DNA from 3 places in the Pseudarthrobacter sp. SSS035 genome. Region 3 is predicted to be linked to each of the others. Evidence: riboswitches for the same ligand, from Rfam matches in the RefSeq annotation. Region 3 holds a riboswitch; each other region holds the start of a gene.
What was found. A riboswitch is a leader RNA that binds a small molecule or an ion and turns the genes downstream of it on or off. The one in region 3 is predicted to bind S-adenosylmethionine.

Region 1: it holds a riboswitch for S-adenosylmethionine, as region 3 does, so the genes downstream of both, MUN23_RS02010 (homoserine O-acetyltransferase) here and MUN23_RS10145 (DUF1737 domain-containing protein) in region 3, are expected to answer to the same signal.
Region 2: it holds a riboswitch for S-adenosylmethionine, as region 3 does, so the genes downstream of both, MUN23_RS17040 (aminotransferase class V-fold PLP-dependent enzyme) here and MUN23_RS10145 (DUF1737 domain-containing protein) in region 3, are expected to answer to the same signal.

What each region holds. Positions count from the first base shown of each region.
Region 1 covers NZ_CP096882.1:424,305-427,567, forward strand. The annotation lists gene MUN23_RS02005 (IS110 family transposase) at 1-301, opposite strand, end outside; gene MUN23_RS02010 (homoserine O-acetyltransferase) at 683-1,798, opposite strand; SAM riboswitch class IV at 1,811-1,925, opposite strand; gene MUN23_RS02015 (VOC family protein) at 2,134-2,772, shown strand; gene MUN23_RS02020 (CPBP family intramembrane glutamic endopeptidase) at 2,899-3,263, opposite strand, start outside.
Region 2 covers NZ_CP096882.1:3,686,041-3,689,303, forward strand. The annotation lists gene MUN23_RS17035 (class I SAM-dependent methyltransferase) at 1-339, opposite strand, end outside; gene MUN23_RS17040 (aminotransferase class V-fold PLP-dependent enzyme) at 461-1,900, opposite strand; SAM riboswitch class IV at 1,936-2,049, opposite strand; gene hisN (histidinol-phosphatase) at 2,209-3,021, opposite strand; gene rsgA (ribosome small subunit-dependent GTPase A) at 3,074-3,263, opposite strand, start outside.
Region 3 covers NZ_CP096882.1:2,210,361-2,213,623, reverse strand. The annotation lists gene opgC (OpgC domain-containing protein) at 1-482, opposite strand, end outside; gene MUN23_RS23635 (hypothetical protein) at 530-1,009, opposite strand; gene MUN23_RS10150 (hypothetical protein) at 1,102-1,596, opposite strand; SAM riboswitch class IV at 1,722-1,837, shown strand; gene MUN23_RS10145 (DUF1737 domain-containing protein) at 1,851-2,108, shown strand; gene MUN23_RS10140 (rhodanese-like domain-containing protein) at 2,105-2,518, shown strand; gene MUN23_RS10135 (O-succinylhomoserine sulfhydrylase) at 2,515-3,263, shown strand, end outside.

The DNA.
Region 1 (3,263 bases), 1.8 Mb from region 3:
CGTGATGGGCTCGGGCATCCATGCGTGCGGCTTCGGCGACCGTGTAGCCGGCGGCGTCGACGGAACCGGCCAGCAGAGCGCCGTAGGAAGCAGCACCCTCGATCACCCACAAGGTCGCCAGATCAGCGCCGGTGCGGCGCGCGACCCAGGCGATTGCGCGGGTAATGCCGGCCCCGGTGGTGGGGAAGTCCCGGGTGGCGGTCAGCTCACCGGTGTTGCCGGTGATGATGGCGTAGACATGGTTCTTGGCGTGCGTATCGACGCCGACGACAAAAGGGCGGGAATGAGCAACGATAGTCATAGCGGTTCTGGCACCTTCCTCTATTCGCGGATATGGTCAGGGCCGTACACGGCCGGTACCAGTCCGGGTAGAGGTCACTTCGGAACAACACTGTGACGAGCCACGCCCCCAAAGAGGCGGACAACCTTCTGATCAAGTTACCGAGGTGGGCCGGGTGGTACCGGCCGCCACCCCGCGGATGGACAGATCCATTCAAAGACACCCCTTGCAGGGCCAAACACTTAATGAGTCACATCCCACGGGGCTGAACGGCCAATACCCACTCTGCCAGCCAGTCCCAGACCAGCCACTAAAATCCTCACAGACACTTGAGGCCCTGATTCCGGGGGCTCAAGTGTCCTCTCGCGTTTAATAGCAAGGGGCTCAAGTGTCCGTTCGGGCTTAGACGAGGAAGGTCTTTCGGAGTTGGACGCCGAGCTGGCCGATCTCGGTCAGGAAGCCGTCGTGGCCGATCGGGGCCTCAATAACGTGCACGTCCACGTCGCCCGGGAGCGCGTCAGCCAGTTCACGGGACTGGGACGGGAAGTACAGCCGGTCGCTGTCCACCGCAGCCACGAAGAACCTGGCGGTGGCCCGGCCCAAGGCCTCATTCAGCGAGCCCCGCCCGCGGCAGACGTCGTGGCTCATCAGGGCGTCGGTGATGGCGATGTAGCTGTTGGCATCAAAGCGCCGCACCAGCTTTTTGCCCTGGTGGTCCAGGTAGCTTTCCACCTGGTAGCGGCCCCGCTCCCCCAGCGCTGCCGCCTGGAACGGCGATTCCGGGTGCTGGGCCGAACGTCCGAAGCGGCCATGGAACTCCTCGGCGGAGCGGTAGGTGATGTGGGCGATGCGCCGTGCCAGGGCCAGGCCGTCCTCCGGCAGCGGACCGCCGTAGTAGTCGCCGTCGTTGAAATTGCTGTCCTGTCGGATGGCGAGCGTCTGCGCCTGGGCGAACGCGATCTGTTCGGCGGTGCTGGCGGCACCGATGGAGATAACGGCGCACCGCTGAACCCGTTCCGGGTAGGTGACCGCCCATTCCAGGGCCCGCGCGCCGCCCATGGAGCCGCCCAGCACGGCGTACCAGCTCGGGATGCCCAACTGGTCAGCCAGCCTGGCCTCGGCCGCCGTGGTGTCCCGCAGCGTTACCAAAGGGAATCGGGACCCCCACGGCTTGCCATCCGGGGCATCCGAGGACGGCCCGGTGGAACCGTAGCAGCCACCCACAATGTTGATGGAGACCACAAAGAACCGGTCCGTGTCCACCGGCGCACCGGGTCCGGCCAGCTGTTCCCACCAGCCGGGCTCGTCACTGTCGCCGCGGGTCACGTGCGTGCTTCCGGTCAGGGCGTGCTCAATCAGGACGGCGTTGGAGCCGTCCGCGTTGAGGGTTCCCCACGTTTCATAGCCGAGGGTGACTTCCGGGAGGTAACCGCCGGCTTCGAGCTCGAGTCCGCCGATGCTGGCGTACCGGACCACCCCGTTTCCGGGTGCTGCAGTACGGGAAATCGTAATCGTCATGGCAGGACCTTTTCTATGCGCTTGCCCACCGTCAATTGACCGGCAGGCCAGGTCCTCACCCGGGGCACCCCACCGCAAAAGAGGGTTGCCGGCCAGCAAGCCGGGGCTGTCGCTGGCACTCATGACCTGCTTCGAGTGTACGAACCGCCCCGGTCTATTGCTAAGCGTGTGACTGGTTATGACTTCGCGGGAGCACTTCTGCGGCCAGCCGGCCGCGTCCCTGCCAGGGTCCGCCGCGCCCTTGGCCGCCCGGAAATGTCCACTCGTGACGCAACGGGAATCCGGTAAGGCTACCCTTAGCTGAGAGCCGGATCACAAAGTGCCAAGATGATGGCATGCGCATGGATCACGTCTCTTACGCCTGTGAACAAGATGGCCTCGTTGCCACCACCGAACGTATTTCGTCCGCCCTCGGCGTTGAAGCCGTGAAGGGTGGCGTACACCCCCGGTTTGGAACCCGGAACATGATTATTCCCCTCGCGGGCCATAAGTACCTGGAAGTCGTGGAGGTCCTGAACCACCCGGCATCGGACAAGGCTCCCTTCGGGCAGGCTGTCCGGGCCCGGTCCGAAGCCGGCGGCGGCTGGATGGGCTGGTGCGTCGAAGTGGACGACCTCGCTCCGTTCGAAGACCGCCTGGGCCGTGCCGCCGTCAACGGCAACCGCAAGTTCCCGGACGGCCGCGAGCTGGTCTGGAAGCAGATCGGCATCCTGGGCCTGATCGCGGACCCCCAGGTCCCGTACATGCTCAAGTGGGAGGGCGACCCCGCCCTGCACCCGTCCAACGCCTATGAGAGCAACGTCAAGATGAGCTGCCTGACCATAGCCGGTTCCGCCGAACGCGTGACGGAATGGCTGGGCGAACCCGTCGAGAAGCCGCTGGAGGATGTGGCCGTTGACTGGGTGGCTCCGCATGGAACCCCGGGCATCCTGTCCGTAACCTTCGAAACCGCTACGGGAGCAGTCACCATCTGATTGCACGTTCAATAGCTTCGGCCGCCATCAGCGGGTGCCAATGATGCCACCCACCGATGGCGGCCGAATCCTTTTAAGGCCGGACCCGGTTCAGTTCACCTGTGCGGCACGGGAACCACGGCCGTCTTACCCCAGGCCCACAGCCCGGCCAAAGAGGCTGAAGCCAACGAATGCAACGATGTCCAACAGCGCATGCGCGATGACCAGCGGCATAATCCGCTTGGTTTTCGTGTAGAGCCAGGCGAAGACCACACCCATCACTGCATTGCCGATGAACGGCCCGAAGCCTTGGTAAAGGTGGTAGCTGCCGCGGAGCATCGAGCTGGTGAAGATGGCCAAGGGCATGCTCCAGCCGAACTTGCCTAAGCGGTCCACGAGGTAGCCCACCACAATGACTTCTTCCACCACGGCGTGCCGCAGGGCGGACAGGATCAGGACGGGAACTGTCCACCAGTACGAGTCGAGTGCGCTGGGGATGATGGCGGTGGTGA
Region 2 (3,263 bases), 1.5 Mb from region 3:
CACGCTTACGACGTCGAACGAGGAGTCAGCGAGTCCCGTCGCCTCTGCCGTCCCCTGCGTCGCGTCCGCCGCCGCGTAGTGGCTCCGCAGCTGTTCGAGCATGTCCGGCGACGGGTCCACGGCGGAAACCGCCAGGCTGCGTTCCAGCAGCAGGGCGGTGAACTTGCCGGTTCCGGCGCCCACGTCCACGGCGTCCGCGGCCCCGGCAGGGATCAGCCAGTCCGCTGAGTCGGCAGGGTAGCCAGGGCGTACGCGCTGGTAATGTTCGCCGCCATCCTGGAAACTCCGTCCGAGTTCCAGACGGCGTCCGTGCTCAAGCCTGGGGCCACCCCGTGCCACGTGCGGCCTCCTTCAACTGTGCCCATCGGTATCCTTCGAATTTACCGCATGGGCCGCAGCCGCTGGGTCAGACGGCAGTCAGATGGCAGCCAGGTCAGGAACCAAGGGAGGAAAGCGTCAGTCAGTCGTCAAGGCACGGAGCCGCGCCGGCGGTGCCCGGCGTGTTGGGAGCCCAGTGAGGGTACGTGCGGGTGTCGTTGGCCGGAACCCAGCGGCCCGCGTCCACCACGTAGTCCCAGCCCAGGCCGGTCCGGCGGAGTTGCTCCAGGCCGGCAAGGAGCCGCTGGGCATCCTCCAGCCGTGAGCCCACACCGAAGCTGGCCCGCAGGGAACCGGAGGGAAGGCCGAGGCGCTTGAGCAGCGGGTGCGCGCAGAAGCGGCCGTCCCGGAGGCCAACGCCATGCTCGGCCGACAGGTACGCGGCCACAAGCCCGGCGTCGTACCCTGCCACGGAGAAGTTCACCACGCCGATGGTGCCCGTTTCAGCGTCCGTGTCCGAGAAGATCTGGTGCACGGTGACGCCGTCGATCTTCCCGAGCCCTTCCACCAGGAATGACCGGATGGCCGCCTCGTGGGCGTGCCAGCGGTCGTGGTCCAGGGACGCGATGACCTGGGCGGCGCGGGCCAGTGTGGCCGCGCCGAGGACGTTGGGGGAGCCGCCCTCGTGCCGGGCCGGACCGGTGGCCCAGCTGACGCCGTCGAGCCTGGCCTCGCGTACGGCGCCGCCGCCGGCCAGGTGGGGAGTACCGGCGTCGAGCCAGTCGGTGCGGCCCACCAGGACCCCGGAGCCGAAGGGCGCGTAGAGCTTGTGCCCGGAGAAGGCGAGGTAGTCGACGTCGTCGGTGCTGATATTGATGCGCCGGTGCGGCGCCAGCTGCGCGGCGTCCACCACGATCCGCGCGCCGTACTCATGGGCGAGGGCGGCCAGGGCCTTGATCGGGAGGATCTCGCCGGTGACGTTGGAGGCGCCCGTGACCGCGAGGAGGCTGACGTTGCCCTGCTCAAGTTCGGCGCGGAGGACCTCGAGGGTGCCCACGATGGTGTCCGCGGCGACGACGCTGCGGTGCGGGACTCCCTGCCACGGCAGGAGGTTGGCGTGGTGTTCGATGTCCAGGTAGAGGACATCGCCATTGGGCCGCCCGTCCGTCGCCGGCAGGCAACCCGCCAGCAGGTTCAGCGAGTCGGTCGTGTTCCGGGTGAAGATGACGGAGTCGTCCGGGCGTCCGCCCACAAAGTCGCGCACGATGTCCCGGGCGTTCTCATAGACGGACGTGCTGATCTGCGATGCGTAGCCGGCGCCGCGATGGACGCTGGCGTAGAACGGCAGGATCTCGTTGAGGTAGGCCGACACCACGGAGAGGGCGGGAGCGGATGCGCCGTAGTCCAGGTTTGCGTACCGGATGTGGCCGCCCTGGATCAGCGGTGCCTGGATTTCCGCGCCAGTGACGGCAGAGAGGGGGCGGCCGGCAATGGCGGCGGCATCGTTGAACAGCGCAGCGGCCTTGGCGGGGGCGGCGCTGTCGGGAGAAACAGTGTTGGGGGAGACGGTGGCAGTTGTCACGGAGACCTCACTCTAAAAGGACTCCCGGTAACGGGAACCCGCGCTTGCCGTGTCCATTCCGGACCGGCCTGGTCGTCACCCGGGGCACCCCACCGCGAATGGAGGGTTGCCGGCCAGCAAACCGGGGTTTAGCGCTGGCACTCGTGACCTGTTAAGAAGCGTAGAACATCCGCCGCTGCAGAAAGGAAGCCCGGCCCAATGTTAAGGACTTTGTTACGCGCGTTTGAGGAACAGTCTCATTTGTCGAAGATACGACGGCGGACGCCCCCTTGAGGAGGCGTCCGCCGTCGATAATTCGAAGAAAGTGCCTAGAGGAGATCGTCCAGATTCGGGTTCAGACGCTTGAGCACCTCTGAGTGCAGAATGGAGTTCGTGGCCAGGGCGTTGCCGCCGAACGGCCCGTCCTGTCCCTCCAAGGAGGTGAAGCGGCCGCCGGCTTCCACCACGATGGGCACCAAGGCAGCCATATCGTACAGGTTCAGTTCGGGCTCGCAGGCGATGTCCACGGAACCTTCGGCCACCATGCAGTAGGACCAGAAATCGCCGTAGGCGCGCGTGCGCCACACGTCCTCGGTCAGGCCCAGGAACTCATCCAGGTTGCCGCGTTCCTTCCAGCCGCCCAGGCTGGAGTAGGACAGGGAGGCATCCGAAAGTTTGGAGACGTCCGAGACGCGGAGCCGCGTTGCGGCGGCAAGGGACTTGCCCATGTACGCGCCGGAACCCTTGGCGGCCCACCAGCGTTTGCCCAGCGCGGGCGCGCTGACCACTCCCACCACGGGTTCGCCTTCGTCCACGAGGGCGATCAGGGTGGCCCAAACCGGGACGCCGCGGACAAAGTTCTTCGTGCCGTCGATGGGATCAATGATCCAGCGGCGGGAGCCATGGCCCGAACTGCCGAATTCCTCGCCCAGCACGGCGTCGCGCGGACGCGAGCGGGACAACTGGCCGCGGATGGCTTCCTCCGCGGACTTGTCCGCGTCCGTTACCGGCGTCAGGTCCGGCTTGGTCTCGATGCGGAGGTCCAGTGCCTTGAAGCGGCTCATGGTCTGGTCATCCACGGAATCTGCCAGCACATGGGCAAGGCGCAAGTCATCGTTGTAGCTCGAAGCGGGTTGGATCATGGTTCCAAACTACCGTCTCAGGGCCGCAGTGTTGGGGACATCGGCGTCCCGTCTAGCCGATGCTGCCCAGTTCCTTGGTTTCCTGGCCCACCAGGCGGGGATCCGTGCCCAGCAGCCGCCGCAGGGACGCGAGCCGGGCCGGGCCGGTGGGGCCCGCGTTGCCGGCGGACACCCAGGCATCCACCCCGCAGTTGACGGCCGCGGTGTTGTGCTTGCAGCCACGCTCGCAGGCATCCGTACCC
Region 3 (3,263 bases):
GCGATGCGGCCGAAACGCGCAGAGGTGCCCGTCTCGAGTACTTGTTCCCACCAGGACACCTTGATGTCCCGGTTCGCGGCGCCGCCCGTGGCCGGGCTGTAGAAGGCCGAGGTTTCGAGGACCATGGGCTTGTTCCGCCCGTCCACGTAGGAGGAATAGAAGTCCTCGCTGCCGGACTGGGTGAGCATGGCCGAGAGCTCACCCTCCACCGGAAGCGTGTTGACCGCGGTTTTGCCGCGGGTGTCATCGTGGTAGGCCGTCAGCCCCACCCATTCCACGGCGTCGTCGCCGGGGTAATACGGCGCATAGGCGGCATCTGATCCGTTCCAGGTCCCGTCACCGTTGGTGTCCAGCGCGGCGAAACCCTCGGAACCCGTAGCAGGCGCATTCCGGTGGCGTTCAAACGGGTAGTCCCGCCCGAGGTACGGCTGCCACACCATCACCGTGCCGGCGTCGTCAGTGGCTTTGAAGGCGGCGGCCACGTTCCTGAACGCTGCCTTGTATCCGAGGGGCTGCTGCCCCCATTGCGTCAGCTCGCGTTCATGTCCGGGGCGAACCGGATCAGGAGCTGGCCCTGGAATCCGGCCGCGAGCTGCTGGACTTTATTGGCAAAGGCTTGGGCGGCTGCCGCGTCCACCTGATCCAGCGGGTCGGACGGGCCCACTGTGAGCATGGCGTGGGAGCCCAGGGCGGAGGCCTGCCCCAGGAACTGCCTGATGTCATTTTCCTCGTCGGACCGGAGGGGAAGGGCAATGTCGTGCCCCAGCAGCGCAGGTGAGGCACCCAACCGTTCGGCGAAGCCCTGCGCCGAATCCTCGCCCCACTCAAGGACAACGCCCAGCAGGGGCTTTCCCGGCTCCGGTGCGGTGCCAGCGGCACGGGCGGTACCGGCGGTTAGTCCCGCCGCCAGGACGGCCAGGACACCAGTGAGGATGAGTCCGACGGCGGCCCGCAGCCGTGTCCGCCCGGCAGGACTGGCATTGTTGGCCGGCGCTGTGGCTGTTGGCATGCTGGTGTATACCCCCAAGGACGGCTGTTTCAGAGACGGCGGCCGGTGCCCCAGTAAACTCTATCGGTCCCGTCCTCAGCTGCGGATCAGCCTCAGCCGCCCAGGACCACCAGCGGCACCAGGCGTTCCGCGCAGGAAACCCGGACCAGTGCCGGCGCCCCCGGAGCCGCCCGGTTGTTCACCCCTGTGTCGTCGCACCAGTCCAGGTTGTACGGGTAAGCGGTGACCCCGGCCTTCCCGGGAGCCACGCCAGCCGGGACGGTGAACACGAAAGTGAAGCCGCCGTCGTCGGACATGGGAGCGAGTTCTTCCAGCACCGCGGTACCGGTCGCGTCCTTGACCGTCACCTGGACCTGCGCGTCGGTGCCGTAGCGGGCATCGCAGGTGGTATCCGGGGCGCTGACGCTGACCTGGTCGCCGGGTTTCGCGGCGGCAGGCGAGACGGAAAACTCCGGCGGCATGCAGGGCGGCGGCGCGAAAATGTTCCGGCAGCCTGTCACCCCCACCAGCACCGGCACAGCGCACAACGTCACAGCCAAAACGCGTGCCCAGGCGCCCGTCAACGAACGCCCCTGAATGTTCCCCATGACCCGATTGTCCCGTCGGCGCCGGCGTTACGGAAGCACGGCGGGATCACGGAAAAACGCGTTGGTTACGGAACATGACGACGGCGGCGGTGCGGCCGGGCGGGCCGGATGTTACGTTTTTGGGGAGTAATGAGAACCGGCGCCAAGCCCTGACTGGCCGGTCGGCAACCCTCCCTTTCGCGGCGGGGTGCCTCAGGTGAATACTCGGCATATCGACCCATTCGAGCTGCAAGCGTGAAAGAAGGAGTTCCGTCGTGTCTGACGCACCCGCCCCTGAAGAGAAACTGTCGTACCGGCTTGTCACCGGGCCGGATGACAGGTCATTCTGTGAACGTATTTCCACTGCCCTGGCCGAAGGGTATGTCCTGCACGGCAGCCCGGCCGCGACGTCCAACGGCGGCGTTGTGATTGTTGCGCAGGCACTCATCCTCCCGTCGGCCATCGCCACCGCTGACGCCGCCGTCGCCTCCGCCGTGGATGACCTCGATTTCGACGGCGAGGGCCACGCGTGAGCTACGCCGGAGACCTCACCCCGCAGGAAGCCTGGGCCAAACTCGAACGGGGCGCCATCCTGGTGGATGTCCGGACCGAAGGCGAATGGGCCCACATCGGCATCCCGGACACGAAGGCCACGGACAACGATCCCCTGTTCATCCCGTGGACGTTCCCGGGCGGCATCCCCAACCCGGATTTCATCACCGACCTGACGCAGCAGGCGCCGGAGGACGACGGCGCGGAGCTGGTCTTCCTCTGCCGCTCGGGCCAGCGCTCCATCGCCGCCGCCATCGCCGCGACGCAGGCCGGCTTCACCTCCTACAACGTCCTGGAGGGTTTCGAAGGCGAGCCGGACCGCTACGGCGAGCGCACCGTCAACGGCTGGAAGAACCGCGGCCTGCCCACCAACCTGGGAATAGCCAAGTGACGTTCAACCCAGACGCCGCCGGCTGGAGCGCCGAGACGCAGGCGGTCCGCGGCGGGCTGGACCGTACCAACTTCCAGGAGACCACGGAGCCGGTCTTCCTGAACTCGGGCTTCGTCTACGAGTCCGCTGCCGCCGCCGAGCGCGCCTTCACCGGCGAGGACGAACGCTTCGTCTACTCCCGGTACGGCAACCCGTCCGTGGCCACTTTCCAGGAACGCCTCCGCCTGCTCGAAGGCACCGAAGCGTGCTTTGCGACGGCATCGGGCATGTCAGCGGTGTTCACGGCCCTGGGCGCCCTGTTGGCGGCCGGGGACCGGGTGGTTGCCGCGCGCTCACTGTTCGGCTCCTGCTTTGTGATCCTGAACGAGATCCTGCCGCGCTGGGGCGTGGAAACCGTGTTTGTGGACGGCCCGGACCTCCAGCAATGGGCGGCCGCACTGTCGGAGCCCACCACCGCAGTGTTCTTCGAATCCCCGTCCAACCCGATGCAGGAAATCGTGGACATCGCCGCGGTCAGCGAGCTGGCGCACGCCGCCGGGGCCACCGTCGTCGTCGACAATGTCTTTGCCACTCCCCTGCTGCAGCGCTGCGGCCAGCTGGGCGCGGACGTGATTGTGTACTCCGGCACGAAGCACATCGACGGCCAGGGACGCGTCCTGGGCGGCGCCATCCTGGGCACCAAGGAATTCATTGACGGCCCGGTCAAGCAGCTCATGCGGCACACCGGCCCGGCCCTCTCCGCGTT